Regions from separate parts of the Rhizobium beringeri genome, predicted to be linked through region 3. Evidence: predicted binding sites of a transcription regulator. Region 3 holds the regulator's gene; each other region holds the start of a gene.
What was found. The regulator LexA, encoded in region 3, represses DNA repair genes until DNA is damaged. The targets are predictions, from matches to a motif close to TGTTCNNNNTGTGTTCNG.
Positions count from the first base shown of each region.

Region 1: the regulator LexA is predicted to act here: its motif matches at 1,731-1,748, upstream of ELH03_RS02820 (PA0069 family radical SAM protein).
Region 2: the regulator LexA is predicted to act here: its motif matches at 3,973-3,990, upstream of ruvC (crossover junction endodeoxyribonuclease RuvC).
Region 4: the regulator LexA is predicted to act here: its motif matches at 1,738-1,755, upstream of uvrA (excinuclease ABC subunit UvrA).

Region 1 is NZ_SILG01000001.1:553,273-560,968, forward strand. Features, by position in the region: gene rnhB (ribonuclease HII) at 1-282, opposite strand, end outside; gene ELH03_RS02820 (PA0069 family radical SAM protein) at 505-1,662, opposite strand; gene ELH03_RS02825 (glycosyltransferase family 2 protein) at 1,802-2,320, shown strand; gene ELH03_RS02830 (hypothetical protein) at 2,503-2,838, shown strand; gene moaB (molybdenum cofactor biosynthesis protein B) at 2,861-3,412, opposite strand; gene ELH03_RS02840 (4-(cytidine 5'-diphospho)-2-C-methyl-D-erythritol kinase) at 3,412-4,323, opposite strand; gene ELH03_RS02845 (tetratricopeptide repeat protein) at 4,393-6,225, opposite strand; gene ELH03_RS02850 (polyprenyl synthetase family protein) at 6,359-7,375, opposite strand; gene ELH03_RS02855 (putative signal transducing protein) at 7,484-7,696, shown strand, end outside.
Region 2 is NZ_SILG01000001.1:3,531,186-3,538,881, forward strand. Features, by position in the region: gene ELH03_RS17735 (YebC/PmpR family DNA-binding transcriptional regulator) at 1-254, shown strand, start outside; gene ELH03_RS17740 (LLM class flavin-dependent oxidoreductase) at 344-1,345, opposite strand; gene ELH03_RS17745 (methyl-accepting chemotaxis protein) at 1,472-3,787, opposite strand; gene ruvC (crossover junction endodeoxyribonuclease RuvC) at 4,032-4,541, shown strand; gene ruvA (Holliday junction branch migration protein RuvA) at 4,584-5,198, shown strand; gene ruvB (Holliday junction branch migration DNA helicase RuvB) at 5,282-6,322, shown strand; gene ELH03_RS17765 (metallophosphoesterase) at 6,323-7,225, shown strand; gene ELH03_RS17770 (NUDIX hydrolase) at 7,232-7,696, shown strand, end outside.
Region 3 is NZ_SILG01000001.1:1,699,151-1,706,846, reverse strand. Features, by position in the region: gene pdhA (pyruvate dehydrogenase (acetyl-transferring) E1 component subunit alpha) at 1-730, opposite strand, end outside; gene ELH03_RS08740 (FtsB family cell division protein) at 876-1,196, opposite strand; gene eno (phosphopyruvate hydratase) at 1,334-2,608, opposite strand; gene kdsA (3-deoxy-8-phosphooctulonate synthase) at 2,854-3,699, opposite strand; gene ELH03_RS08725 (VOC family protein) at 3,696-4,592, opposite strand; gene lexA (transcriptional repressor LexA) at 4,791-5,510, shown strand; gene ELH03_RS08715 (ComEC/Rec2 family competence protein) at 5,491-7,696, opposite strand, start outside.
Region 4 is NZ_SILG01000001.1:1,868,027-1,875,722, forward strand. Features, by position in the region: gene uvrA (excinuclease ABC subunit UvrA) at 1-1,615, opposite strand, end outside; gene ELH03_RS09545 (single-stranded DNA-binding protein) at 1,900-2,412, shown strand; gene ELH03_RS09550 (MarC family protein) at 2,511-3,158, opposite strand; gene gyrA (DNA gyrase subunit A) at 3,395-6,232, shown strand; gene ELH03_RS38485 (hypothetical protein) at 6,415-6,549, opposite strand; gene ELH03_RS37355 (hypothetical protein) at 6,586-6,741, opposite strand; gene ELH03_RS38630 (hypothetical protein) at 6,884-7,159, opposite strand; gene coaD (pantetheine-phosphate adenylyltransferase) at 7,296-7,696, shown strand, end outside.

The DNA.
Region 1 (7,696 bases), 1.1 Mb from region 3:
GGCGATGGAGACGGTCGCGGTCGCTAGAATCTGTACGAACAGTTCCTCACGCCGTTGCGCCGACAGCTGCTTGGAATCGTTCAGACCCTCAGGGATGCGCCGGGGATCAAGGATGACGGCAGCAGCAACAACGGGTCCCGCCAGCGGCCCGCGGCCTGCCTCGTCGGCACCGGCGACCGGCCAGTGGCCGGCCTTGCGGGCTTTGAGTTCCAGCCGGAAATCCGGCACGAGCGGAGCTGTGTCGAAAAGCAGGGGAGAATCGGGTGACGTGCGAGGTTTCATGCGGCTGAACCTCGCACGCCAACCCGATTGCCCGCAAGTCCCCGGATCAGGGCGGCGGCCGGGGACGCTCCGGCGGATGGTGGCGGTCAGGGCCATCCGCGGGAATTGCGCTCGGGACTCGAAAACAGGGCGGTTTTGTCGAGAAGCCGATGCGCAAGCTAGAAGCAATTCCAGGAACAGTGTGGCGCGGTTTTCCGTCCGGAATTGCGTAAAAACAAAATATCAGAGCAGCGACAGCTGCACGCCGCTGCCATCGGGCGGCACGAACAGATCGTCGCGTAGCGGCACGCTGCGTCGCGTCAGGCCGAAACGCCGGGCTGCCATCTCAAAGCGCCGGGCGATCTGCCAGGCATAGGGACCGGCGCCCTTCATGCGCTTGCCGAATTCGGCATCATAATCCTTGCCGCCGCGCATCGAGCGCACCAGCGACATCACATGCCGGTAACGATCGGGGTAATGCTGCAGCAGCCAGTCGCGAAACAGCGGGCTGACCTCGAGCGGCAGCCTGAGGATGACATAGCTCGCCTCGGCGGCGCCGGCAGCCTTTGCCGATTCGAGGATGCGCTCCAGTTCGTGGTCGTTCAGCGCCGGGATGAGCGGGGCGGCCATGACAACCGTCTGTATGCCTGCTTCGGCAAGGGTGTGGATCGTCTCCAGCCGCCGCGGCGGCGTGGCGGCACGCGGCTCCATCGTCCGGGCAAGCTTGCGATCCAGCGTGGTCACCGAGATGCCGACGCGCACCAGGTTCTTAGCTGCCATCTCCTGCAGAATGTCGAGATCACGCAGGATCATCCCCGACTTGGTGACGATCGATACCGGATGGTTCGCCTTGTTCAACACCTCGAGAATGCCGCGCATGATGCGCCATTCCTTCTCGATCGGCTGATAGGGATCGGTATTGGTGCCGATCGCGATCACCCGCACTTTGTAGCCGGGCTTGGCGAGTTCCCGCTCCAGGAGTTTTGCCGCATCGGGCTTGGCAAAGAGCTTCGTCTCGAAATCGAGCCCTGCGGAAAGCCCCATATAGGCGTGTGTCGGCCGGGCGAAGCAATAGATGCAGCCGTGCTCGCAGCCGCGATAGGGATTGATCGAGCGGTCGAAGGAAAGGTCCGGCGATTCGTTACGGGTGATTGCCGTGCGCGGCTTCTCGACCTGAACTTCGGTCTTGAAGGGCGGCAGCTCCTCCCACGTCTGCCAGCCATCGTCGACGGTTTCCCGCTGCAGCGCTTCGAACCGACCTGTCGGGTTCAGTCCCGCCCCACGTCCACGCCGCCGATCGACTTCGACTCTCAGACCGGAGGAAACGATCATCGCATCGGCAATATCTGCCGTATTGGCAGGCGCGAATGCGGCCTGCCCTGCCAGGGACTGCTCTCTCATCGGATTCTCCCGTGGCGGAAAGCCATCGCCTCCGCCCGTTTTGCTGATTAAATTCCTATCCGCAAAACGAGAACAATGCAAGAACAAAATAAGGAAAACGGTGCTGGCAAAAATTTGTGCGGCGCATTATAAATGGTCAATGTTGACGGTTGTTCTCGAATGTCAGGATCAGGAATCTGAGCTGGCACAGACCTTATCGGTATTGGTGGCAGGTGCGGTGGAGGGGCTTGTGAGCGACGTGGTCGTGCTCGATCACGGCTCGCGCGACGGCACCTCGCGGGTGGCCGACGCCGCCGGTTGCCGCTTCCATTCGCAGTGGGATATCAAGGACATCGTCCGCGCCGCCCGCGGCGAATGGCTGCTCTTCGTCGAGCCGGGCGCGCGACCCCAGGCGGGCTGGATCGATGAGATCGCCGAATATGTCGCACTGAACAAGCTGCCGGCGCGCTTCACCGCATCGCGTGGCTATAGGCGCCCGTTCTTCCAGCGTGTCGGCCGGGCCGTACCGCCGCTGGAGCTCGGCTTTCTCCTGCCGAAGAAGCAGGCGCTCGCCATCGCCAAAAGCGGAATGCGGCTTACCGAATTCGTCAAGGGCCAGAAGCCGCGCAAGCTCGCAAGCGAACTGATTCCGTCCTGGGTCGCCCGCGCTGCGCGGTAGGTGTCACGACCCTCTCCATGAGCAAAAGATGGCGCCCAATAGGATTTCGCGCTATAATTCAAACATGGCGCCGTCGAAGCGCCGCGCTTCGCAACGGAATGGCCATGGAATGCCGGTGAACGGCAGAACAGGTCAGTGACAATCTCCTCTTCTGCCGGGTTCCCGGCGAAAGGAGGTGCGTCATGACACGCGGTAGGATCTACGGCGTACGCAGTATGATCTACGGCCTCATCGCCGTCATATTGCCGACATTGGTGATCGCGCATCCGCATTCGGCAGCATCGCAGATGATGCGCAGTTGCGCAGGCCGACCCGAAATCGTCAATTTCCTGGACAAGAACTTCGCCGAAAAGCTCACGGCAGTCGGACTGATCAACGAGAACGCCATTCTTGAGGTCTATGCCGCCGAAAGCGGCACCTGGACCCTCATCATCACGGATGTTCACGGCATAAGCTGCGTCCTGCTGTCGGGTGACAGCTGGGAGACGATGCCCATCCTGCCGGGCTTGGCCACATAGGAATGCCGCTGTTGCAGGCAGTCTACTTCGTCGCGCCGCGTTTCAGGTGCTCGTCCAGACGCGGCATGATCTCCACGAAATTGCACGGCGTGCTGCGGTAGTCGAGCTGTCCTTTCAGGATGCCGTCCCAGGCATCCCGGCAGGCGCCGGGCGAACCCGGCAGCACGAAGATGAAGGTGGCGTTGGCAACGCCTGCCGTGGCGCGCGACTGGATCGTCGCCGTGCCGATCTTCTCGTAGGAGATGCGGTGGAAGATGGCGGAAAAGCCGTCCATCCGCTTTTCGAACAAGGGCTCCAGCGCCTCGGGCGTCACATCGCGGCCGGTAAAGCCGGTGCCGCCGGTGGTGATGACCACGTCTATGTCTTTGCTGTCAATCCAGGCCTTCACCCGCGCGGCAATCTCCGCGCGATCATCGGGCACGATTCCCCGGTCCACCAGCCTGTGGCCCGCCTCGGTGATCCGCGCCGCCAGCGTGTCGCCTGACTTGTCCGTCTCCGGCGTGCGCGTATCCGAGATCGTCAGAACCGCAATGCCGACCGCGATGAAGGGCCGCTTTTCGTCTACGCCTGCCATCATGCGCCTCCCGAAACCGTTTCCGTCGCCTGGAAATACCAGTCGGGCCGCGCGTCGTGAAGAGCTGCCGCCGCATCCTCGGAAGCAGTCACGGTCGCAAAGATGCCGAAACATGTGGCGCCGGAACCGGACATGCGGGTCAACAGAGCGCCGTTAGCCTGCAGCATCGCCGTGATCGCCGTGATCTCCGGCACGAGTTCGCGCGCCGGCGGCTCCAGGTCGTTGCGGGCAGCAGCAATCGCCGCAAGCCAGTCGGCAGTCTGAGGTCGGCTCGGAGCCAGGCTCAGGCCCGGATTATTCTTTGTCGCCAGACGGCGGAAAACCTCGGGCGTCGAGACGCCTTTCAGCGGATTGGCAAGCACCATGGCCAAGGCCGGCAGATCCGGCACGGGTTCGATCTTTTCGCCGATGCCGCGGGCAATCAGCGGCCGGCTCTCAAGGCACATCGGCACGTCGGCGCCGAGCTTCAGGGCGAGAGCTGCGAGCGCCTCCTCGGGCAAGCTCGCGCCCCAGAGCCGCATCAGCCCGCGCAGCGTCGCGGCCGCATCGGCCGAGCCGCCGCCGATGCCGGAGGCAACCGGCAGGTTCTTTTCCAAGTGGATGTGGACCGGGAAGGCGAGGGGGCCGACCGCCTCGCGCAGGAGATCGCGCGCCTTCAGCACCAGGTTGGTGCCGCCATCGCCGGCAAGGACCTCGCCGAACCGGCCAGACAGGCTGAATTCGTCGGTCGGCGACCGCATGAAGTCCAGCCGGTCGCCATAATCTGCGAAGGTCACCAGCATATCGAGCAGATGATAGCCATCCGGGCGCTGGCCTGTCACATGCAGGGCCAGGTTGATTTTCGCGCGAGCTTCCTCGGTGATGCTGGAGCATGATGCCGAAAAGTCTGAGCAGTTTTCGGACGACATCATGCTCTATTTCTTTGATCTCGAAGCGGCCAAGCCCTCTTAAGGGCCTTCTTCAGGCAAACGTCCCGCCCGTCAGGATTTCTTGTCGACCGGCGGCGGGATGACGGGTGCCGGATCCGGCTGCTTCTTGTCGGCCGCCTTGGCATCGTCGCTGGCGGGAGGCAGGCCGTTGGCGACCTTGTCCTTGATCTTCGGAATTTCGGCGGCCTCAGGCTCGGAGCTGAGCGCCCGGTTCCACTGGTAGACGGCCTCGAGCTTGCGCCCGACGCGCCAGTAGGCATCGCCGAGGTGGTCGTTGATCGTCGCGTCGCCGGCCTTGATCTGTGCGGCCCGTTCCAGTTCGTCGACGGCATCGTCGAAGCGGTTGAGGCGGAAATAGGCCCAGCCGAGCGAATCGATGATGTAGCCGTCGTCAGGGCGAAGGTCGACGGCCTTCTTGATCATGCCGAGACCTTCGTCGAGGTTCCGATTCATGTCGATCCAGGAATAGCCGAGATAGTTCAGCACCTGCGGCTGGTCGGGATTGAGCTCCAGCGCCTTGCGGAAGTTCGGTTCCGCCAGGTCCCACTTCTTCAGCCGCTCATAGGCGATGCCGCGCTGGAAGAAGACGCTCCAGTTGGCGCGGCCGGGAATGGGGCCGATCGCATCGACGGCCTTGTCGTAATTGGTGGCCATCGCCTCGTAGTCCTTGGCGTCGGAAAGTACGCTGCCATAGGCGAGGTAACTGCGGATGTCCTTCGGGTCGGAGGCGATCAGCGCCTGCAGGTGCTTGCGCGCCTCATCCACCTTGCCGCCCTGGGCAAGGGCAAGGCCGAGCTGCAGCTCGGAGATGCGCCGCATCGGTGAATTCTCCGGCACCTTCTTGTAGAGGGCGATGGCGCGGTCCATCTGGTTCTGCTTCTCGGCAATGCCGCCGAGCAGCACCAGCGTATCGGCGCTGTTCGGATCGAGCGCATTGGCCGTCTGCAGGTAAAGCGAGACGATATCCTCTGCGCCGTCGCGGTTCAGCGCGCCGCCGACCGAGAACAGCACGCCGGCAGCGCCTTCTTCGGCCGTCTTGACCTGCTGTTCCTGCTTCTCGTTCTTTTCGACGCTGTCGCGCAGCGCATTCAGCGGCGCGTAGTTCGGCAGCAGGTTGTCGCCGACGGAAACGGCGTCGAGCGCCTTCTGCTTGTTGCCTTGTGTTGCTTCGAGGCGAGCAAGCGCCATCACCGCGCGCATGAAGGTATCGGGCGCCGTCGCTCCGCCTTCCTTGTCGAGCACGGCATCGTTCAGATGCTGGCGGGCGGATTTCACGTCGCCGATGGCGATGGCGATCGCGCCGGCATTGTAATTCTGGAAGATGCGGAACCAGTCCGGCCCTTTCATCTTCTCGACCATGGCGAGCGCTTCCTTGCCGCGGCCGGCGCCGACGCGGGCCCAGGCGAGCAGCAGGTCGTTCATCATCCGGTCGAGATCGTTCGGCCCCTTATATTTCAGGATGGCCTCGGCGGTCTTGTAGTCGTCGCGGCGCACGGCATCCATGCCGCGCACGATCGTGGTGATACGCTCGACCGAAGGATCGCCCTTCAGGTCGTTGGCGTATTTGACGCCCTCCTTGATGTCGCCATTGAGCAGCAGCGAGATCATCAGCCGCTGGCGAATCTCGGGATTGCCGGGCTCGATCTGCAGCGCCTTCTTGTAGAGCTCGATCGCCGTTTCGTAGTCATGATCGACATCGGCCGTGCGCGCGGCGAGGAAGGCGCCGGAGAAACTGGTAACGCTATCGGCATCAAAGTGAGCGGCCGTGCCGGCATCGTCTGCCTTGGCCGCATCCTCGGCGTTGACGCCGCCGACACTGCCCAGCGAAAGGACAGCGGCAAGCGCTGCGCTCGTAAGAAGACGGATGGCAAGTCTCTGCCGCATTAGGAAACCTTTCTTCGACAGCGTCCCGGACAATGTGCCGGTCGCAAAACAAGTTGCGATCACTGATTCATAACAGGATGGCTTTTTTGAAGCGGCGCCGCAAGAAAATCAGCCTGCGATCAAGGACGTTTGATCAATTGACGCGCTCGATGCAGAAGTCGATCACTTCCATCAGGGCCGATTTCCAGACCGTATCGGGAAGCGGCGCAAGCGCGTCCCGTGCGATCGTGCCGTAATGGATCGCACGGCCGATCGTGTCGCTGAGCGTGCCATATTTGGTGATCAGCCCCAGCGCTTTTTCGAGGTTGGCGTCGGTGCTGTTGCCGGCTTCGATCGCATCGCGCCAGAAGGCGCGCTCGTCCTCGGTGCCGCGGCGATAGGCGAGAATGACCGGCAGGGTGATCTTGCCTTCGCGGAAATCGTCGCCGACATTCTTGCCGAGATCGGCCGCCTTGCCGCCGTAGTCGAGCGCGTCGTCGACGAGCTGGAAGGCGAGCCCCAGATTCATGCCGTAGGATTTCAGCGCATTGCGGCCGGACCGGCCGGCCTCTGCGACGATCGGCCCGACTTCGGCGGCCGCAGCAAAGAGGGCCGCCGTCTTGGCGCGGATGACGGAGAGATAATCGTCTTCGGTCGTCTCCATGTTCTTGGCGACCGAAAGCTGCAGCACTTCGCCTTCGGCGATCACGCAGGCGGCGGAAGACAAGACGTCGAGCGCATCGAGCGAGCCGACATCGACCATCATGCGGAAGGCCTGGCCGAGCAGGAAGTCGCCGACCAGCACGCTTGCCTGGTTGCCCCAGATCATCCGCGCCGTCGGCTTGCTGCGGCGCAGATCGCTTTCGTCGACGACGTCGTCATGCAGCAGCGTCGCCGTGTGCATGAATTCGACCGATGTGGCGAGCTTGACGTGGTTTTCGCCCCTGTAGTCGAACAGCGAGGCGGAAGCCAGCGTCAGCATCGGCCGCAGCCGCTTGCCGCCGGACGAGATCAGATGGTTCGCCACTTCGGGGATCATCTGCACATCGGAGCCGGCCTTGGACAGAATGAGCTGGTTCACTCGCTCCATGTCCGCCCTGGTGAGATCGACCAATGGCTTGATGGATGCCAGTTTGTTTTTGCTTTCTTCAAGCGGTATGACCACGCCCAACGACCCGGACTCCTGTTCATTCTTTGCACCTGACAATAGAAAGGGGCGATGGACGCGGCAAGGGGTGAATTGTCGCGCTGAGCGAAATTGGAAGGAAAACGACGGCAAATGCATGAGCTTATCCGCGCCAACGACCCCGTTCTTCTCTCCTATGCCGAGAGTTTGATGAAGGATGCGGGAATTCACTGCTTCATCGCCGATCAGGGCATGAGCGTGCTGGAAGGCTCGCTCGGGATGCTGTCACGCCGCCTGCTGGTGGATGAGGAGATGGCCGATCAGGCGCGCCGCATCCTCACCGATGCCGGTCTCGGCGGCGAGTTG
Region 2 (7,696 bases), 1.8 Mb from region 3:
CCGACGAAGACGGCCACTACATCACCTGCGGCTTCGAAGCCCTCGGCGAAGTGGCGAAAGCACTGGAATCGAGCCTCGGCGAAGCCGAAACCGTCAAGGCCGTCTGGCGCGCCCAGAACAACGTGCCGGTGGACGAGGAAAAAGCCCAGTCGCTGCTGAAGCTCATCGACAGCCTGGAAGACGATGACGACGTGCAGAACGTCTATTCCAACTTCGAAGTCTCGGAAGAAGTGCTGGCGAAGCTCTCGGCCTGATCTCCTCAGGCAGGTGTCAAATAAAACCCGGCTGCAACGCCGGGTTTTTTCTTGCCGGTGGCGCCGTCAGAGTGCGCCGTGCGTCGATCCTAAGCGGCCGCCCGCATGAAATTTCCCAGCCCTGCGAATAGTTCCACCGATGTCAGCCGCGCCTCGATGTCGTGGATCGGCATCGAGATGATCACCTCGTCAGCCTGCGTTTCCCGCAGGAACTCCGTCAGTTTCGTCTCGGCCGTCTTTGGTGATCCCACCACGGCATAACGGAGCGTGTGTTCGACATTCATCTTCTCCATCGGCGACCAGAAGTCCCCCATATCGGCCACCGGACGCGGGAACGGGCCGCGGACATTGCGGCGCAGATTGACGAATTGCTGCTGGGCGGAGGTGAAATGGTAGTGCGCCTCCTCGTCCGTTGCCGCCACCGCGCCCATGACGCCGACCATCACATGCGGCTTGTCGAGCGTCGCCGAGGGCTGGAAGCGGTCACGGTAGATCGCGATCGCATCGAGCAGCATGTCGGGCGCGAAATGCGAGGCGAAGGCATAGGGAAGCCCGAGCATGGCGGCGAGCTGGGCGCTGTAGAGACTGGAGCCGAGCAGCCAGATCGGGATATGTGAGCCATTGCCGGGAACTGCAAGGATCGCCTGGTTCTCGACCGGTGTATCGAGGAGTTGCTGCAGTTCGACAACGTCGTTCGGGAAGCTGTTTGCACCGGCCTCGAGGTTGCGCCGCAGTGCCTGTGCCGTGCGCATGTCCGTTCCCGGCGCTCGCCCGAGGCCGAGATCTACGCGGCCGGGGAAGAGCGCCTCCAGCGTGCCGAACTGCTCGGCGATGACGAGCGGCGAATGATTGGGCAACATGATGCCGCCGGAGCCGATGCGGATGCGTTTTGTCGCAGCCCCGACATGGCCGATGACGACGGCGGTGGCAGCGCTGGCGATCCCCGGCATGCCATGATGTTCGGCGAGCCAGAAGCGCTTGTAACCGAACTCCTCGGCCTTCACAGCCATCCGCGCCGAGCCCTCGAGGGACTGGCGCACGGTGCTGCCTTCGGCAACGGGGGAAAGGTCGAGTATGGAGAAGGGAACCATGGGAAACCTGCCGGGCGGTTGAACGATGCCGTCTATGTAGGTTCGCGCCCGCACCATTCCAAACCATGCGCGCAAACAAAAAAGGCCGCGCGAGCGCGACCCTTGTGCAATGTGGAAAGGTGTAGCTTACCGCTGACGGCGCAGCACATGCACCTCGGCTCTCGGCTGGTGATGGCCATGCGGTAGCGTGAAATTGCCGAGCTGGCGGTCCATTTCCAGGGCTTCCGTCGCCAGCCGGTGGATCGCCGCCGTCGTCTCCTCGACCATCGAGGCGTTCTGCTGCGTCATCGTGTCGAGTTCGGCGACGGCGCTATTGATCTCACGCAGCGTGTTGGCCTCCTCGCGGGTCGCACCCATGATCTCGTTGATCTGCCCGTTGATCGCCTCGACATGGGCGCCGATGCCCGTCAGCGCAACGCCCGCTTTTTCCACAAGCGTAACGCCGCTTTCGACCTCATGCGTCGATTTCTGCAGCAGGCTGGAAATCTCCTTGGCCGCACTCGATGAGCGCTGGGCAAGCTCGCGCACTTCCATGGCGACGACGGCGAAGCCCTTGCCGGATTCACCGGCGCGCGCTGCCTCAACACCGGCATTGAGGGCCAGGAGGTTGGTCTGGAAGGCGATGTCGTCGATGACTGAGATGATCGTGTTGATCTGGCGCGAGGAGGCCTGGATTGCCTCCATCGCGGCGATCGTCTCGCGCATGATCTGGCCTGAGCCGGTCGTCTCCTTCTTGGCGTCGCGGGCGATGCGCTCGGCCTGTTCGGCTCGCTCGATCTGCCGGCGGACCGACTGGGTAATGGCGCTGATCGCATTCGCCGTCTCGGTGATCGAGCCGGCCTGGCGCTCGGTGCGCCCGGCAAGTTCGTCGGCGCCGGTGCGCATCTCCTCTGAGCCGGCGCGCACCGCCATCGAGTTGCCGCCGATTGCCGTCATGGTTTCGCTGAGCGTCGCCAGCGCCTCGTTGAAGTTGACGCGCAGGCTTTCGAGCTCGTTCGGGAAACGGGTATCGATCTGGTAGGCGAGATCGCCGTTCGCCAGATGATGCAGGCCCTCGTCTAGCGCCTCGACCACCTGCTGCAGCGTCTTGGCCTCGGCCTCGCGCTCGGCCAGATTCTGCTGGCGGTCGTGCTCGGCCTGCAGGCGCGTCTCTTCGCTGGCGGCTTCGAGCTCGCGGCTTTCGATCAGCGAGTGGCGGAAGCGGTCGAGCGCGTTGGCCATCGTGCCGATCTCATCCTTGCGGTTCAGGCTGTCAATCTCGCTGTCGAGCTTGCCGTCGGCGACCTCGCGGGTGACGCCGGCAAGCCGCGCAAGCGGCGAAAACAGGAAATTGGTGACGAGCCCGGTCGCGATCACCATGACGACGAGCACGCCGATGCCGATCATCGTGAGCAGGGTGGCGATCTCGATCGAGCCGGCATTGAGCTCGCTCAGAAGCACGCTCTCGACCACGAGGAAGCGGTCGCCGCGATAGTCGATGCCGCGGACATAGGCGCGGGCCGCGCCATCCGCCCGGCTGAAATCGGCAACCGTCATCGCCGAACTGGCAAGCGCGCTCTTGATGAAGGTGAAGGGTGTCGCATCGAGGGTCGCAAGCTTGCCGCTCGCGTCGAGACCGACGGCGGAGCCATCGCCGGAGACGATCGCCGCCCGCGCCGTGCTGCCCTGGACGATGCCCTTGGCGAGGATGCCGGTGACGATCTCGTCGCGCACCTTGAAGAGAATGATGCCCTTGGCCGCGCCAAGCTTGACGATCGGCACGGCATAGAAGATCGCCGACTTGCCGCTGCCGGCATCGACACGAAGGCCGGAAAAGCCTGTCGGCGCAGCATCATCGGTCGCCTTGGCGGTATTCTCGATCGCCTTGGCGAAAGCGATGCCGGCGCCGGTCCCCTTCCAGGCATCCGACTTCAGGTTCTCGGCGAAGTCGTCTTCCTTCTTATAGGAATAGAGAACGGTACCCTCGAGATCGACAATCAGCAGATCGCTGAAGGCGGTATCCTCGAGGTCGCGGGCGACTTCGCCCTGCGTCTTCTCGTGGCTCGAATAATAAAAGCCGCTCGGCCCTTCCGGCTTGATGAGCTTCTCGCGCTGGTCGGCGGGGTTGGGGTTGCCTGCTATGAAAACCTTCTTCAGTTCGGCGCGGGCATCGCCCGCGGTCTTCTCGATGGTCTTCCAGCCGCTCTTCAGATTGGTGATCGACATCTGCAGCGCCTCGATGCGCGCGATGGAATTGGCTTGGTTTTCAAGCTGCGTCAGCTGGTCCTGCAGCATGTCGCCGCGAAAAATCAGCACACTTTCCTTGGCCTTCAGCGCCTGCTCGTCGGAAATGCGACTGCTGGCGAAATAGGCAAGCACATCGATGACCGCGATCGACAGCAAGGTCATCAAAATGAACGTGACGATGACCTTGAAGGACAGGGACTGAAATCTCCGAGCCATGTACAACGAACCCCTTCTGAACGCGCCTGCCAGCGCGGGCACGCTGCGCATGCCTGATCAACTGACCTGTAAACAGAACATCGGAGGCTTAACTCTTTGCCAAAAGAAGCCCCTCTTGTGTTTGATGACTAGAATTCAGGCATCTGTTTTAATTCGCGGTAAATGACGCAGCCGAAATCCGGGAGTGTTTTTGTTTTGTTCACATATCGATGGCAGTTATTTCGCAGTCGTTATAGGTTGAACCATGCAAAATACGATTCGCATCGTCGGCATCGATCCCGGGCTTCGCCGCACCGGCTGGGGAATCATCGAGGCATCAGGCAATTCCCTGCGGTTTGTGGCATCTGGAACCGTGACCTCTGATGGAGACATGGACCTTGCATCCCGTCTCTGCCAGCTGCACGACGGCCTGGCGGAGATCGTCCACAGCTATAAGCCGGATGAAGCCGCCGTCGAACAGACCTTCGTCAACAAGGATGCGGTGGCAACCCTGAAGCTTGGCCAGGCCCGTGGCATCGCCATGCTGGTGCCGGCACGTGCCGGACTGCCGGTCTCCGAATATGCCCCGAACGCCGTCAAGAAGGCCGTCATCGGTGTCGGCCATGGCGAAAAGCATCAGATCCACATGATGCTGAAGATCCTGATGCCCAAAGTCGAATTCAAGGGCGACGACGCCGCCGACGCCTTGGCGATCGCCATCTGCCATGCGCACAATCGCGGCAGCAACCGGATGCGACAGGCACTGGCCGGATAATCTATACTTGACTTGTTCCCATCTGCTGAGAGACCCCGACCCATGATCGGCAAGCTGAAAGGCACCATAGACGAGATCGGCGAAGACTATGTGCTCGTCGATGTGCACGGCGTCTGCTACGTCGCCAATTGCTCGGCCCGCACCTTGTCCAAGCTCGGCTCGGCCGGCGAAGCCTGCGTGCTGTTTATCGAAACCTATGTGCGCGAGGACCAGCTGAGGCTCTTCGGCTTCACGACCGCGCTGGAGCGGGAATGGTTCAACCTGCTCCAGAGCGTCCAGGGCGTCGGCGCCAAGGTGGCGCTCGCCGTGCTCTCGACGTTGACGCCAGGCGAGCTCGCCAATGCGATCGCCCTACAGGACCGCGCCGCCGTCTCGCGTGCGCCGGGCGTCGGTCCGAAAGTGGCGATGCGTCTTGTCACCGAGCTCAAGAACCGGGCGCCGGCCTTTGCCGGCGAAGCGATTAATATCGCTCTCAAGCAGGAACTCGGTGAAGGTGTCGCGGCTGCGCCGGTCGCCGATGCGGTGTCCGCACTGACCAACCTTGGCTATTCCCGCGACCAGGCCGCGAATGCGATTGCCGCGGCAATGAAAACGGCAGGCGATGGCGCCGACAGCGCCAAGCTGATCAGGCTGGGATTGAAGGAATTGGCGCGGTGAAAAGCCGGAAAACCGACGATGGGATGTCGAGGCAGCCGTTTTTTGGTGTATTGGTGTGACAGGTTTCAAAACGGAATGAGAGCATGAGCGAACCCGCCCGCCTGATATCGCCGGAAAAGCGGGGCGAAGACCTTGATATCACGTTGCGCCCGCAATCGCTGGACGAGTTCACCGGCCAGGCGGAAGCGCGCGCCAATCTTAAGGTCTTCATCGAGGCGGCGAAAAACCGCGGCGAAGCGCTAGACCATGTGCTCTTCGTCGGTCCGCCCGGCCTCGGCAAGACGACACTGGCGCAGATCATGGCCAAAGAGCTCGGCGTCAACTTTCGCTCGACGTCAGGCCCGGTGATCGCCAAGGCCGGCGATCTCGCCGCCCTGCTCACCAATCTCGAGGAGCGCGACGTGCTCTTCATCGACGAGATCCATCGCCTCAATCCTGCCGTCGAGGAAATCCTCTATCCGGCCATGGAAGATTTCCAGCTCGACCTCATCATCGGGGAAGGCCCTGCCGCTCGCTCGGTGAAGATCGACCTGTCGAAATTCACGCTGGTGGCGGCCACCACCCGCCTTGGCCTGTTGACGACGCCGCTGCGCGACCGCTTTGGCATTCCGGTGCGCCTGAGCTTCTACACCGTCGAGGAGCTGGAACTGATCGTGCGCCGTGGCGCGCGGCTCATGAACCTGCCGATCACCGAAGAGGGCGCCCGCGAGATCGCAAGACGCGCCCGTGGCACCCCGCGCATCGCCGGCCGGCTGTTGCGGCGCGTGCGCGACTTTGCCGAGGTGGCAAGGGCAGAAGCCGTCACCCGCGAGATCGCCGACGAGGCGCTGACCCGCCTGCTGGTCGACAATGTCGGCTTCGACCAGCTCGACAAACGTTACCTCAACATGATCGCCGTCAATTTCGGCGGCGGCCCGGTCGGCATCGAAACCATTGCCGCCGGCCTTTCCGAGCCGCGCGACGCGATCGAAGACATCATCGAGCCTTACATGATCCAGCAGGGTTTCATTCAGCGCACGCCACGCGGCCGTGTTCTGACCGCAATCGCGTGGAAACATCTGGGAATGCAACCACCTAAGGATATGGAGGCTGCTCAGTTCCGACTGTTCCAGGAGGACAATTGAGTGATCACCCGCCGCGGATTTTTCAAGGTTCTCGGCGGCAGTGTCGCAGGCGTCATGTCGCTCGGTGGTTATGCTTTCGCCTATGAACCGCTCGCGCGGCTCGCCATCACCCGCTACCAGCTGACGCCGCCGGGATGGACGCCAGGGCTCAAGCTGCGCGTCGTCGCGCTCGCCGATCTCCATGCCTGTGAACCCTGGATGTCGGCAAGCCGCATTGCCGCGATCTGCCACAGGGCGAATGAACTCGAAGGCGATGTCACCGTCCTGCTCGGCGATTACGCCGCCGGCATGAACATGGTGACGCAGTACGTGCATTCGAGCCAATGGTCGAAGGCGCTCGCTACCTTGCAGGCCCCTCTCGGCGTCCATGCGATCATGGGCAACCACGATTGGTGGGAGGACAGGGCCGCTCAGAAGAACGGCGGGATGGAAACATTCGGACACCGAGCCCTCGCCGACGTGGGCATCCCGGTCTATGGCAACCGCGCCGTTCGGCTCGAAAAGGATGGCCGCGGCTTTTGGCTGGCAGGCCTCGAAGATCAGCTGGCGCTGCTGCCGGGCCGGAAGTGGGGCCGCACGCAGACGCTCGGCCTCGACGATCTCGATGGAACGATGGCTCAGGTGACGGACGATGCGCCCGTCATCCTGCTTGCCCATGAACCCGATATCTTTCCGCGCGTGCCGGAGCGCGTGTCGCTGACGCTATCGGGCCACACCCATGGCGGACAGATCCGTCTCCTCGGCAGTTCACCGATCGTGCCCTCGCGATACGGCAATCGCTACGCCTATGGCCATATGATCGAGCAGGGGCGTAATATCATTGTTTCCGGTGGCCTCGGCTGCTCCATTGCACCGGTCCGCTTCGGCGTACCGCCGGAAATTGTCGTGATCGATCTTGGATAGAATGCCATGACCAAGCGCACTCTCATCCGCCTGAATGCGGGCGCTGAGCGTTTCAACTATCGCATCGCCGGCCTCGGCTTTCGCGATGGCCACGTGCTCGTCCATCGCGCCGTGCATGAGCCCTTCTGGACCTTTCCAGGCGGCAGGGCGGAAATCGGCGAGACGTCGGAGGAAACGCTGAAGCGGGAGATGGTGGAGGAACTGGGCGTCGAAGTCATGGTCTCCCGCCTACTCTGGATCGTCGAGAATTTCTTCCGCTACAAACAACGCGACTGGCATGAACTCGGCCTCTATTATCTGATGGAGATCCCGCCGGAATTCCCCTTCCGGCCGGGCGAAATCATCCATCGGATCGAGGACGGCGACAACTATCTCGAATTCAAATGGGTGCCGGCAACGCGTAATGCCCTGACCGCACTCGACATCCCGCCCTATTTCATCGCCGATGAAATAGAGAGCCTGCCCGTTGCG
Region 3 (7,696 bases):
CAGCCTTGACGGCGCGGACGTCCATGCCATCGACCTGAATGCCGGGGATGCCAAAGCCGGATCCGCGAAGCGAGTAGTTCGACTGTGCGGTGGCGCGCGCGGTCGACGTACCCATGGCGTAACGGTTGTTCTCGACGATATAGACGATCGGCAGCTTCCAGAGAGCAGCCATGTTGAAGCTCTCGTAGACCTGGCCCTGGTTGGCAGCGCCGTCGCCGAAATAGGCGATGGAGACATTATCGTTGCCGCGGTAGCGGTTTGCGAAGGCAAGACCCGTTCCAAGCGAGACCTGGGCACCGACGATGCCGTGACCGCCATAGAAATGCTTCTCCTTCGAGAACATGTGCATCGAGCCGCCCTTGCCGTGGGAATAGCCGCTGCGACGCCCGGTCAGTTCCGCCATGACGCCGCGCGCTTCCATGCCGGTTGCCAGCATGTGGCCATGGTCGCGATAGGCGGTGATGACCTGGTCGCCTTCCTTCTGCGCCATCTGCATGCCGACGACGACAGCTTCCTGACCGATGTAGAGGTGACAAAAGCCGCCGATGAAGCCCATGCCGTAAAGCTGACCGGCCTTCTCCTCGAAGCGGCGGATCAGCAGCATCTCGCGATAGGCCTTGAGCTCTTCATTGCGATCGAAGTCGGCTACAGGACCTCCATTCGATGCTTTGGCTGCCGGTTTTGCTGCAGTTTTGCGGCTGGAAACGGTCGCGGTCTTTCGCGGCGCCATTCAACCCTCCCTATGGGTTTGTCGTTTCTTGGTCGCGCGTACCATAGGGAAGAAATATGACCGCAGCAATGCCATAATTGCATGGCTCGTATTCGGCGCTAAATTATTGGAAAAGCTATGAAAATTCCAATTAACCTGTTTCCGGTTAATTGGAATAGTGGTTGAATATGACGATCTCGTCCGCGCGCGACATATTGAGCTGATAACGCGCTTTTTCGTCCAACATATCCTTGTCGAGCGAGCCGTCACTGAGGAGCGCGACCTGATTTTCCAGATGTTCGCGCTTCGCCTTCAAGACTGCAAGCTCTTTTTCACGCGCAACACGCTGATGCTCGAACGACTCCGTTGCGCGCAGGCCGTAATCGCCATGAATGCAATGATAACCGAAATAGGAGAGGAAGGCGACCGTCATGGCCGGAATGACGAAGCGACCGATCTTTCTCTTCTTATGATGCTTTGTCCACATACACGCATGCTCTTGAACGCATTACCAATTCGTTCAATCTAACGCGCAGAGATTAACCGTTCGTTGACTCTAAAAACCGCGCAATAAAAAACCCGCGCCGGCAAGGCGCGGGTCAAACCATTGGAAATCAGATCCGATCAGCCGCGAATGATCGAGCGGCCGGCATACTGGGCCTGCGGGCCGAGGCCCTCTTCGATGCGGATCAGCTGGTTGTACTTGGCAAGACGGTCGGAACGCGACAGCGAGCCGGTCTTGATCTGACCGCAGTTGGTGGCGACCGCGAGATCGGCGATGGTCGAATCTTCGGTCTCTCCGGAGCGGTGGGACATGACGGCGGTGTAAGCCGCCTTGTGCGCCGTGTTGACGGCATCGAGCGTTTCCGTCAGCGAGCCGATCTGGTTGACCTTGACGAGGATCGAGTTGGCGACGCCCATGCGGATGCCGTCGCGAAGACGGGCGGAGTTGGTAACGAAGAGATCGTCGCCGACGAGCTGGGTCTTCTTGCCGGCCAGGTCGGTCAGCGTCTTCCAGCCGTCCCAGTCGTCTTCGGCCATGCCGTCCTCGATCGAGATGATCGGATACTTGGCGGCGAGTTCGGCCAGATATTCGGCCATGGCGCCCGATTCCAGCGTGCGGCCTTCACCTTCGAGAACGTATTTGCCGTCCTTGAAGAATTCGGTTGAGGCGCAGTCGAGGCCGAGGTAGATGTCCTCGCCCGGCTTGTAGCCGGCTTTCTCGATCGACTTGACGATGAAGTCGAGGGCTTCCGAAGCGCTCTTCAGACCCGGTGCGAAACCGCCTTCGTCGCCGACATTGGTGTTATGGCCCTGCGCGGCAAGTTCCTTGCGCAGCGTATGGAAGACTTCCGACCCCATGCGCACGGCTTCGGCGATCGAATCGGCGCCGACCGGCAGGATCATGAACTCCTGGAAATCGATCGGATTGTCGGCATGGGCGCCGCCGTTGATGATGTTCATCATCGGTACCGGCAGCAGGCTGGCGGAAGCGCCGCCGACATAACGGTAGAGCGGCAGGCCGGACGCCTGGGCGGCAGCCTTGGCGACGGCGAGCGACACGCCGAGGATGGCGTTGGCGCCGAGGCGCGACTTGTTCGGCGTGCCGTCCAGCTCGATCATGATGTTGTCGATCTGGATCTGGTTCTCGGCGTCGATGCCACCGATCGCGTCGAAGATCTCGGTGTTGGCGGCTTCCACCGCTTTTTCGACACCCTTGCCCAGGTAGCGCTTGCCGCCGTCGCGCAGCTCGACCGCCTCATGCGCACCCGTCGAGGCGCCCGAGGGAACGGCCGCGCGGCCCATGCTGCCATCTTCGAGATAGACATCGACTTCGACGGTGGGGTTGCCACGGCTATCGAGAATCTCGCGGGCAATGATATCGGTGATTGCAGTCATGGGTTCTTCCTGCTCGGTGGGTGATAAGTCGGTTCGAAACCTGTCTTAGTCGAAGGCGTGCAAATTACAATGCTGCAATTTCCAGCCTTCGAACCAGCGTTCGGATCTCGCCTAAAGCGCGTCGCGATCTTTCAGATTCGCTTGCCACGCTTTAGGTCTTTGGCTTTCCGCATGTCGTTGTCGCAAAACCGCTGCACACTTTTTCGCGACATGCCTATAGCACGATCATGTCAGGCTGTTGAACGTCAAGCCTTGGCGACCGCATCGAAGGCAAGCAGCTTTTCAAGCAGCCGCGGCATGTCCTTGAGATAGACCATGTTGGGGCCGTCCGAAGGTGCATTGTCGGGGTCCTGGTGGGTTTCGACGAAGACGCCGGCAATACCGGCAGCCACTGCTGCGCGCGCCAGTGTTTCCACGAATTCCCGCTGACCGCCGGAGGAATCGCCCTGCCCGCCCGGCTGCGCCACGGAATGGGTGGCATCGAAGATAACGGGCGCGCCCATAGCCGCCATGATCGGCAGCGAACGCATGTCGGAAACCAGCGTATTATAACCGAAGGAGGCGCCGCGCTCGCACAGCAGCACGTTCGGATTGCCGCTGGCATTGAGCTTCCTCAGGACGTTCTTCATGTCCCAGGGAGCGAGGAACTGGCCCTTCTTGACATTGACGACGCGGCCGGTCTTGGCGGCGGCGATGAGAAGGTCGGTCTGTCGGCAAAGGAAGGCCGGGATCTGCAGGACGTCGACGACCTTTGCCACCTCGGCGCATTGCTCGGCGGTATGAACGTCGGTCAGGACAGGAAAGCCGAATTCCTTCTTGAGGTCGGCAAAGACCTCCATGCCCTTTTCGATTCCGATGCCGCGTTCAGCCGAGAGCGAGGTGCGGTTCGCCTTGTCGAAGGAGCTCTTGTAGACGAGGCCGATGCCGAGCTTTCCGCAAAGCTCTTTCAGCGTACCGGCAACCATAAAGGCGTGGTCGCGGCTCTCCATCTGGCAGGGACCGGCAATCAGCGACAGGCGGCCGGTATTGGAAAAGGTGACCTGGCCTTGGCCTTCGCCGATCTTGACTTCGGAATTCGTCTCAGTGCTCATCGTGTCTCCTCGAAGGCGAAGAGCGTGCCCTGCCCGGGCGCGGGCTTCACCAGAATGCGATTGTTCTTGCGCGTGTATGTCACCCCGTTAGCAGCCAAATGCGCTTCTGTCACGGCAAGATCAGCGACAATGAAGAGGATTGCCCGGCCACGCAGGCCGCGATCGGCGGATGAGCCTGCGATCTCGAAATAGGCTTCCAGCCCTTCCGGCGTCATCAGGCTGATTTTCACGTTCGACGCCGCGACATTGACGCCGAAACCGGTTTTCTCGACTGCCGCTTGCGCCACGGCAAGGCCGACGAAGGCGGCGAAAGCGGCGGCATCAGGCGCGCAGAGCGCGATCTCGGCAATGCCGGTGACGCCATTGGCATGCGTTTCCAGCGCGCCGCGGTCGGCCGGCAGCGGATTGACGCGCTCGACGCTGAAAAGGAAGAGATCGGGCGCGCGCAAGTCGCCGGCAAAGGCCAGCTTGAAACCGGCAATGCTCTCGGAACCGTCCGGCATCGTCATCGGCCGGGTGAACTGCAGCATCTCGCCGGCGCTCGATCCGTTGCCGACGAAGTTCTGATGATCGATGCTGGCATCCTTACTACCGAAGGCAAGCCCCGAAAGTCCCTCCTCGCCGCAGCGGAAGCGGAAGGCCCGGTTGCGGGCGGTGAAGACATTGCCTAGGCGCGCCGATGCCTCGCTCTCCTCGACACTCGCAATCCCCAGCGGTTCCAGATAGGTCTTGTCAGCAAAAAAGACGCAGGCGTTTTCCGTTCCGAAGCGATGGCGTGCATCGGCGGCAACGGTGAAGCCGAGCTTGCCGAGCCTCTCGCGCGCCAGATCGATATTGACGACGGGCAGCACGACATGATCCAGCGGGTGCGGTTTGGCGGAATGCTCGTTCATGATATCCCTCCTGGAAACGGCAAGAGATGTGCGACGGCGCGCCCCTCAATGCAAGAGATGTGTCCCAATCCGGCGAATGAAAATAAAAATCTCAACGAGTTGGCACCAAGTTTTACGGAAATTTAGCTACTTGCGGAACACATATGGAACATATAGTGTCTGTTCTGGATTTGTTTCAATCACGAGGTCACAACGTCGATGCTCACGCGCAAACAACAGGAGCTTCTCCTTTTCATTCATGAGCGCATGAAGGAATCCGGCGTTCCGCCATCTTTCGACGAAATGAAGGATGCCCTGGACCTCGCCTCCAAGTCCGGGATTCACCGGCTGATTACGGCGCTCGAGGAACGTGGCTTCATTCGCCGCCTACCGAATCGCGCCCGCGCGCTCGAGGTCATCAAGCTTCCGGAAGCCTACAGCCCCAGCATTCAGCCCCGGCGCGGCTTTTCGCCGAGCGTCATCGAGGGCAGCCTTGGCAAGCCGCAGCCGGTCGCTAATCCTGCTCCCGCAAAACCCGTCGCCGACAACGGCAACTCGGTCTCCGTGCCGGTCATGGGCCGTATCGCCGCCGGCGTTCCGATCTCGGCGATCCAGAACAACACCCACGACATCGTCGTTCCTGCCGACATGCTCGGTTCCGGTGAACATTATGCGCTGGAGGTCAAAGGCGATTCGATGATCGACGCCGGCATTTTCGACGGCGACACCGTGATCATTCGCAACGGCAGCACCGCAAGCCCTGGCGACATCGTCGTTGCTCTCGTCGACGACGAGGAAGCGACACTCAAGCGCTTCCGCCGCAAGGGCGCCTCGATCGCACTGGAAGCGGCCAACCCGGCCTACGAGACCCGGATTTTCGGGCCGGATCGCGTCAAGGTTCAGGGCAAGCTCGTCGGCCTCATTCGCCGCTATCACTGACATCAGGCAGTCCGGATTCGGCAAAACTGTTGCTGCGCCAATCATAGGCGCGATGCCGCATCCACGGCCGCGACAATGCATCGAATGCGGTTGCGACCTCCAGGCCGGCGTCGGCGAAGCGCAACTCGACGGAACCGGTCCTGCGCAGCGTTTCGCCGGTGAAGAGCGTCGCCCCTGAGCGGCAGCTGTTGAAGCGCAGTCGGACCGACGTCACGACGATATCGGCCGCATCGCATGCCGGACCGAGATAGGCGGCGTTATCGATGACAGCAACCACATGACCATTGCCAAGCCTTGATGTGCACCAGGCCTTCTTGACGCAGGAAAAGCGGTTTGCTTCACCACCAGCTGCAGCCGCCCGCATCGCCGACCTTGCTTCGTTCTGCTGATCGCGGGAAAGCCTGACGCGGCGGTCTTCTCCCTCCGGCGGGATAGCAGGACCCTCCAGCATCTTCGGCGGGTGATGCGTCGGCAGGACCAGCGCTCTCTGCCACTGGTCGAAGATGAAATCCGGCGGTCTTTCACGGTTGGACGCCATGGCCGCCGCCTCGACGATTGCGACGAGACCACCATCCTCCGAAATCACCAGATCCGGCGGCCGGGGAGCCGGCAGAAGCAGCAGGATGAGCGTCGAGACCACGATGATCGATGTGCCGATATGGCGCAGCCGGGTGCGGAGCAGCGTCAGCAGCAGAAAGCCTGCGACGGCTATCGCGAAATACCAGGCGGGCAAGCGGCCGATGCCGATATCGCCACCCCAGCCGGACACCGTCTTTGCGACAGCGATCACCAGATCGAGGCCGAATCCGACGACCTTCCAAGGCAAAACGTCCAGACCGAAAGGCATGAGCAGCATCGCCAGCAGGCCAGCCGGCATGATGATGAAGGAGATGATCGGCATCGTCGCGAGGTTTGCCGGCAGGCCGTAGGCGGTCAGGCGATGAAAATGCTCGATGGAAAACAGCGCGGTGGAAAAGCCGCCGATCAGCGAGGTCAGAAAGACGCCGCCGAAGAAACCCGCAACCGTAACGATGGGCCGAAACACCGGCAGCTTCAGGAAGGCGTTTTCGCGGACGCGCCGGTCCTTCCACAGCTGATAGCCCGATACCAGCGCCAAGGTCGCGGCAAAGGACATCTGGAAGCTCGGACCCAAGACCTCGGACGGTGAAATGGCGAGGATGACAAGCGCAGAGAGAGCGACATTGCGCAGGCTGATCGACGGCCGGTCGAAGAAGACGGCAATCAACATGATGGCCATCATGATGAATGCGCGTTCGGCCGAGACCGCAAAGCCGGAAATCAGGAAATAGGCGGTGACGGCGATGAGCGCGCCGGCAGCAGCAATCTTCTTGGTCGGATAGGCCTGGGCGACGCCGGGAAAGAGGCTGAGCAGCATCCGGAAACCGACGAAGAAGATGCCGGCAGACAGTGCCATGTTGAGGCCGGAGATGGCGATGATATGAGCCAGACCGGACTGGCGCAGCGCCTCCGTCGTCTCATTCGAGATTGCGCGCCGCTCGTCCGTCACCAGAGCAGCGGCGAAAGCGCCGGTGTCGCCGGGCAGGATCGACCTTATGCGGTCACCGATACCGCTGCGCAGCCGGTAGAGTCCTTCGAGCAGCGCTTCCGTTGTCGATCTGGCCGCCTGCGGACCTGCCTGCAAATCGACCTTTGTCGGCGCACCGTAGAAGAAGCCGTTGGCGCCGATGCCATCGAAATAAGCACCGAAGGAGAAGTCGTTGAGCTCAGGAAGCGCTGGACCTGCCGGCGGCGTCAGCCGTGCCCTGCCGGTGATAATGTCACCGATCTCGAAGGGCACATCCGCGCCGCGGGCGATCGCGGTTATGCGCCCCGGCGGCCGCTTCACCTCCGGTGCCTCAGTGTCGGTGACGGCAAGAATATAGCGCCACCGCCCGCGACCATCGCCTTCGCGCCGCTCGACACGGCCGGTCACCGTCGTCGTCACGGCGGAATCGAGGATCACGGTCGAGGCCCGCCGGCTCTCGAGCTGCGCAGACACCACGCCGCAGGCCACAAGCGCAAGCGCCAGCAGCGTTGCCCGCAATGCCGCCCGGCTGCGGCTGGCGATGAGAACCGCGACGATCAGCACCAATAGGCAGAGCAGCGATGCTACCAGCGGGAAGTCCGATGCCGCTAGAAACCAGAAGGCTGAGCCGGCGCCGAGG
Region 4 (7,696 bases), 170 kb from region 3:
TCGACGGTTCATCGAGCACGTAAAGCACACCCGTCAGTCCTGAGCCGATCTGCGAGGCGAGCCGGATGCGCTGGCTCTCGCCGCCCGACAGCGTGCCGGAATTGCGCGACAGGCTGAGATATTCCAGGCCGACATCGTTGAGGAAGCGCAACCGGTCGCGGATTTCCTTGAGGATGCGCACGGCGATCTCGTTCTGCTTGGCATTGAAGCTTGCCGGCAGTGTCTCGAACCAGTCGCGGGCGACGCGGATCGACATACCAGTCACTTCGCCGATATGCAGCGTGTCGATCTTCACCGCTAGCGCCTCTGGCTTCAGGCGGAAGCCGTTGCAGGCCGGGCAGGGGGCCGCCGACATGAAGCGCTCGATGTCTTCGCGCGCCCAGGCGGAATCGGTCTCTTTCCAGCGCCGCTCGAGATTGGTGATGATGCCCTCGAAATTCTTCTGGGTCGTGTAGGAACGGGCGCCGTCGGCGTAGTGGAACTCGATCTTGTCGTTGGTGCCGTTGAGGATCACGTCCTTGGCCTCGTCGGACAGATCGTTCCAGCGGGTGCCGAGCTTGAAGCCGTAATGTTTGCCGAGCGCTTCCAGCGTCTGATTGTAATAGGGTGAGGTCGACTTGGCCCAGGGCGCGATCGCCCCGTCGCGCAGCGTCCGCTCCGGCTCGGGCACGATGAGATCCGGATCGATCTTCTGCTGGGCGCCGAGGCCATCGCAGGTCGGGCAGGCGCCGAACGGGTTGTTGAAGGAGAACAGCCTGGGTTCGATCTCGGGAATGGTGAAGCCAGAGACCGGGCAGGCGAATTTCTCCGAAAACAGCACGCGCTCATGCGTCTCGTTCAGCGACTTGTTGGCCGAGCCGCCGGCCGAGGTCTCTTCCGGTGGCAGTGGCTTGTCGGCGAATTCGGCGACCGCCAGCCCGTCGGCGAGCTTCAGGCAGGTCTCCAAGCTGTCCGCCAACCGCGCCGAGACATCCGAGCGCACGACGATGCGGTCGACCACCACGTCGATGTCGTGCTTGTATTTCTTGTCGAGCACCGGCGCCTCGGCGATCTCGTAGAACTGGCCGTCGACCTTGACGCGCTGGAAGCCTTTCTTCATCAGCTCCGCCAGTTCCTTCTTGTATTCGCCCTTGCGCCCGCGCACGAGCGGCGCGAGAATATAAAGACGGGTGCCCTCGCCGAAATCGAGGATGCGGTCGACCATCTGGCTGACGGTCTGGCTCTCGATCGGCAGGCCGGTCGCCGGCGAATAGGGAACGCCGACGCGGGCAAAGAGCAGGCGCATATAGTCATAGATCTCGGTCACGGTGCCGACCGTCGAGCGCGGGTTGCGCGAGGTGGTCTTCTGCTCGATCGAGATCGCCGGCGACAGCCCGTCGATCTGGTCGACATCGGGCTTCTGCATCATTTCGAGGAACTGGCGGGCATAGGCCGACAGGCTCTCGACATAACGCCGCTGGCCCTCGGCATAGATCGTGTCGAAAGCGAGCGAGGATTTGCCGGAACCCGACAGCCCGGTCATGACGATCAGCTTGTTACGCGGCAGATCGAGATCGATGCTCTTGAGATTATGCTCGCGCGCGCCGCGGATGGAGATCGTCTTCAGTTCGCTCATCGTCTCTGCTTTGGTTTTCTGGATGACAGCCCTTATTTAGTGATGCCGACGGGCGAGTCGAGGCTGAATATCCGCAAGGGCTCAAGGTTTTCGATTCTGTTGACAGGATCATACGGATAAACTAGAACAAATAAAGAACAAAATTCCTGATGAATGCATGCGGCTTTCTGATGGGATAAATATGTGGATTAAATGCCGCCCATGCGCATCGGCGGTCCGTGATGGTTTAAGGTGCGCCGATCGATTAAACGCCGCCGGGCAGGGCGGCAGGCAGGGTGAGAAGTATGGCTGGTAGCGTGAATAAGGTAATTCTGGTTGGAAACGTCGGTGCAGACCCCGAAATCCGCCGCACTCAGGATGGCCGGCCGATCGCCAATCTTCGCATCGCGACCTCGGAGACGTGGCGCGATCGCAATTCCGGCGAGCGCCGTGAGAAGACCGAATGGCACACTGTCGTCGTCTTCAACGAGGGCCTCTGCAAGGTCGTCGAGCAATATGTGAAGAAGGGCGCCAAGCTCTATATCGAAGGCCAGCTGCAGACCCGCAAGTGGCAGGACCAGCAGGGCCAGGATCGTTACAGCACCGAAGTGGTGCTGCAGGGTTTTGGTTCGACGCTGACGATGCTCGACGGCCGCGGTGAAGGCGGCGGCGCGAGCGGCGGCCGTGGCAGTGCCGCTGGCGGCAACGATTATGGCGACGACTACGGCGCCCCGGCTCCCTCCTCATCGCCGAGCCGCGGCGGTGGCGGCGGCGGCGGTAACTTCTCGCGGGATCTCGACGACGATATCCCGTTCTGACGATAGTCTTTGCTGGCTTTGTGAAAGAGGTGAGAGAGCATGATGCCTTGGATGGCGTCATGCTCTTTTTCTTTGATTTCGCGGCAGATGCCGCCATTTCAGTGCGGCGTCGCGCTGATGAGATTGAGCGCCGATTTCGCGCCGTCGACGACGAATTGTGCGGCAAGGGCGGCGAGGATGACGCCGAGAAGGCGTGTCAGGATCGCCCGGCCGGTGACGCCGAGGAAACGGTCCAGCCGTTCGGCGACGAGCAGCATGAGGAAGGTCAGCAACAGATTGGCGGCAAGGACGCCGATCAGCTGCGCCTTTCCCACAGATGTCGCCAGCGTGCCGGCAAGCAGGATCGTCGCCGAGATCGCGCCGGGGCCGGCAATCAGCGGCAAGGCGAGGGGAAAGACGGCGATATTCTCGATATGATCCTTGGTGATCGCCACCTCGGTGGCCTTCTCCTTGCGATCCTGGCGCTTCTCGAACACCATCTCGAAGGCGATCCAGAATAGCAGCAGTCCGCCGGCGATGCGGAAGGCGCCGATCGAAATCCCGAGCACGCTGAGCACGCCGGCGCCGAACAGCGCGAAGACGGCGAGGATGATGAAGGCGATGGTCGAGCCACGCAGCGCCACCTGCGTGCGCTCACTGCGGCTCATGCCTGTCGTCAGCCCCAGAAAGATCGGTGCGAGCCCCGGCGGATCGATGGTGACGAGAAGCGTCGTGAAGGCGTTGATCAATTGGTCGGCGCTTGCCATCGGCTCTCCGGAACCCCATATGAGTGCGTGGTTTTTATGATTGTGAAGCGGGGATTCCGATTTGGCAAATATCCCGCGGCGGCCTGCGGCGGATTTGTCCGGTCCGGCCGCGTAACTTGTATGTTTTACCGTCTTTAAGCCGCAAAAGCCTGTTCAAAACGCGCTGTGAAATTGGCGCGGGAACAGGCTTTCCGCTATAAATCTTCAAGTGATTCTAGAAGAGATCGTGATCTGTTTTGACTGAGCAAACACCCCCCGGCGGCGGGAAGCTCCCGCCAGGCATCGAGCCCATCTCCATCATGGAGGAAATGCAGCGGTCGTATCTCGATTACGCCATGAGCGTCATCGTCAGCCGCGCGCTGCCCGACGTGCGCGACGGCCTCAAGCCCGTGCACCGGCGCATCCTCTACGGCATGTCCGAGCTCGGCATCGACTGGAACAAGAAATACGTCAAATGCGCCCGCGTCACCGGTGACGTGATGGGTAAATTCCATCCGCACGGCAATTCCGCGATCTATGATGCGCTCGCCCGCATGGCGCAGCCCTGGTCGCTGCGGCTGCCGCTGATCGACGGTCAGGGCAATTTCGGTTCGGTCGATGGTGATCCGCCGGCGGCCGAACGTTATACCGAATGCCGCCTCGAAAAGGCTGCCCACTCGCTACTCGACGATCTCGACAAGGAAACCGTCGATTTCCGCGACAACTACGACGGCACGCTCTCCGAGCCGGTCGTGGTACCCGCCAAATTCCCGAACCTGCTCGTCAACGGCGCCGGCGGCATCGCCGTCGGCATGGCGACCAACATCCCGCCGCACAATCTCTCCGAAGTCATCGACGGCTGCATCGCGCTGATCGACGATCCGGCAATCGAGCTGCCGGAACTGATCCAGATCATTCCCGGCCCCGATTTCCCGACGGGTGCGAAGATCCTCGGCCGTGCCGGTATCCGCTCGGCTTATGAGACCGGCCGCGGCTCCGTCATCATGCGCGGCGTCGCCGCCATCGAGCCGATGCGCGGTGACCGCGAGCAGATCATCATCACCGAGATTCCCTATCAGGTGAACAAGGCGACGATGATCGAGAAGATGGCCGAGCTGGTGCGCGACAAGCGCATCGAGGGCATCTCCGACCTGCGCGACGAATCCGACCGCCAGGGTTATCGCGTCGTCGTCGAGCTGAAGCGCGATGCCAATGCCGAAGTCATTCTCAATCAGCTTTATCGTTATACGCCGCTGCAGACGTCCTTCGGCTGCAACATGGTGGCGCTGAACGGCGGCAAGCCCGAACAGCTGACCCTGCTCGACATGCTTCGCGCTTTCGTCTCGTTCCGCGAAGAAGTCGTTAGCCGGAGAACGAAATTCCTGCTTCGCAAGGCGCGTGATCGCGCCCATGTGTTGGTCGGTCTCGCCATTGCCGTCGCCAATATCGACGAGGTCATCCGCGTCATCCGCCAGGCGCCCGATCCGCAGTCGGCCCGCGAAGAGCTGATGACCCGCCGCTGGCCGGCGGCAGATGTCGAAAGCCTGATCCGTCTGATTGACGATCCGCGCCATCGCATCAATGACGACCTGACCTACAATCTGTCGGAAGAGCAGGCGCGCGCCATCCTCGAACTGCGCCTCGCCCGCCTGACGGCCCTTGGCCGCGACGAAATCGGCGACGAACTCAACAAGATCGGCGAGGAAATCAAGGATTACCTCGATATTCTCTCCTCGCGCGTCCGCATCCAGACCATCGTCAAGGACGAACTTCTCGCCGTCCGGGACGAGTTCGGCACGCCGCGCCGCACCGAGATCGTCGATGGCGGCCTCGAAATGGACGACGAGGATCTGATCGCCCGCGAGGACATGGTCGTCACCGTCTCGCATCTCGGTTATATCAAGCGCGTGCCGCTCACCACTTATCGCGCCCAGCGCCGTGGTGGCAAAGGTCGCTCCGGCATGACCACCCGCGATGAGGATTTTGTTAGCCGGCTATTCGTGGTCAATACCCATACGCCGGTTCTGTTCTTCTCCTCGCGCGGCATCGTCTACAAGGAGAAGGTCTGGCGCCTGCCGATCGGCACGCCGACCTCGCGCGGCAAGGCGCTGATCAATATGCTGCCGCTCGCACCCGGCGAGCGCATCACCACCATCCTGCCCTTGCCCGAGGACGAGACGAGCTGGGACAATCTCGACGTCATGTTTTCGACGACGCGCGGCACGGTTCGCCGCAACAAGCTGTCGGACTTCGTCCAGGTCAACCGCAACGGCAAGATCGCCATGAAGCTTGAGGAGGAGGGCGACGAAATCCTCTCCGTCGAGACCTGCACCGAAGATGACGACGTGCTGCTCACGACGGCGCTCGGCCAGTGCATCCGCTTCTCCGTCGACGACGTCCGGGTCTTTGCCGGACGCAACTCGATCGGCGTGCGCGGCATCACGCTTGCCGGCGGCGACCGGATCATCTCGATGACCATCGTGCGCCATGTCAACGCCGAACCTTGGGAGCGCGCCGCCTATCTGAAGCGCGCCGCCAACGACAGGCGCCTGACAACGGGCGAGGCCGAGGAGATCGCGCTGGTTGGCGAGGAGGTCACCGAGGAGGGACAGCTGAGTGACGAGCGTTACGAAGAGCTGAAGCAGCTCGAGCAGTTCGTGCTGACCGTCTCCGAGAAGGGCTTCGGCAAGCGTTCGTCCTCCTACGACTTCCGCATCTCCGGCCGCGGCGGCAAGGGTATCCGCGCCACCGACACGTCGAAAACAGGCGAGATCGGCGAACTGGTCGCGGCCTTCCCCGTCGATGACGGTGACCAGATCATGCTGGTCTCCGATGGCGGCCAGCTGATCCGTGTGCCGGTCGGCGGCATCCGCATCGCCAGCCGCGCCACCAAGGGCGTCACCATCTTCTCGACGGCCAAGGATGAGAAGGTCGTCTCGGTCGAGCGCATCAGCGAGCCGGAGGAGGACGAGACGGAAGAGACTGTCGAGGTCGCCGAAGGCACTGCTGCTATCGAGGAAGGTGCTGCCGACGAAGGTGGCGGCGACGAAGGCCCGATTGCCGATGGCGATCCGGTCGGGCCAGCCGAGGAATGATCAAATGAACAGGGCGGCTTCGAGCCGCCCTTTTCTTTTCAGACCGCCCTTTCTTCTCAAGTCCGAGGATGGTTTGAGATCACGCCCAAAGAAAAAAGCCGGACGCTGGGTGCATCCGGCTTTGAATGGCCCTGGCGACGGAAGGGTGCCGCTCAAGGGTGGGAAGAGGAGAGAAGGGAACGTCAGAACGCTCTATGTTTTTCGTTCAGCGCCTTCACCTCTTCGCCTTCGCGCCGAAGCGCTGAAATCGTCGAGGCCACAGACACGATGAACATGACGCTGATGAGGGCGGTGAGCACTGTCAAGATCGTGAACATAGGCATTCCTTTCCTGGGGAGTTGTGTTCTCGCCCCTCAGTACTGGCCCAGCACGGCCGTCCGGGCCGAAGCATAGGGACCATAAACCTTGGACGTATCGACCTTCTGATCATAGAGAGCGACAGTTGCGGTCAGCATGCCCGTGACCATTACCATCCAGAGCACGTTAATCATCGTAATCTTACCGGGCATCTTTAGTCCTTCCTGCCGCGCTAATCGCATCTATGGGGTCGGTTGAATGAACGCATCCGTTTGAAAATGGTTCCGCCGGATGTTGAGGGGTGTTTACCAATGGCGATCTGAAGCCTCCTTGAATGTCTCGTTCATCTGGCGTTCAGATTCGAAGTCCGTTTTCGCGCAGCCGGCCTTGGGCGCGCACGATCGCCGCATGTTCGGCAAGCTCCGACCGCACCCAGCTCATCTCGTAACGATCGGCGAAATAGCCATAAGCCATCTCGGCGGCGAGGGAGAAAACGACGGCAAGTGCAACGAGCACGATCAGCATGGACCTGGTCTTTCGGGGAGCGCCTGATGCCGGAATGGCATCGGCTGCTTTGATGATCGGAGTTAAGCAGATCCTGTCTGAAACGGTCTTGAACGGGCCATTCATCCACCGTTTAACCGCCCGACGCACAACGTCCTTTACGTGTCTGAAAAGACGCGCGGCGCTCTAGCCGGACCCGGCCAAATCACTTGCGGCAAGGCGTCATCCGTGACAAAAGGCGTCAAACCAACGGTCGGGCCACATGACGACAGCTTTCTATCCGGGGTCCTTCGACCCGATCACCAACGGGCATGTGGATGTTCTGGTCCAGGCGCTGAACGTCGCCGAAAAGGTGATCGTCGCGATCGGCATCCATCCCGGCAAGGCGTCGCTCTTCTCCTTCGAAGAGAGAGCCGAGCTGATCCGCCGTTCTCTGGCGCAAGCGCTGCCCGGCAAGACCGGCGATATCACGGTCGTCGCCTTCGACAATCTGGTCGTCGATGCCGCCCGCACCCATGGCGCCACGCTGTTGATCCGCGGTCTTCGCGACGGCACCGATCTCGATTACGAAATGCAGATGGCCGGCATGAACCGGACGATGGCGCCCGATCTCCAGACGATCTTTTTGCCGGCGGGCACGGCCTCGCGGCCCATTACCGCCAC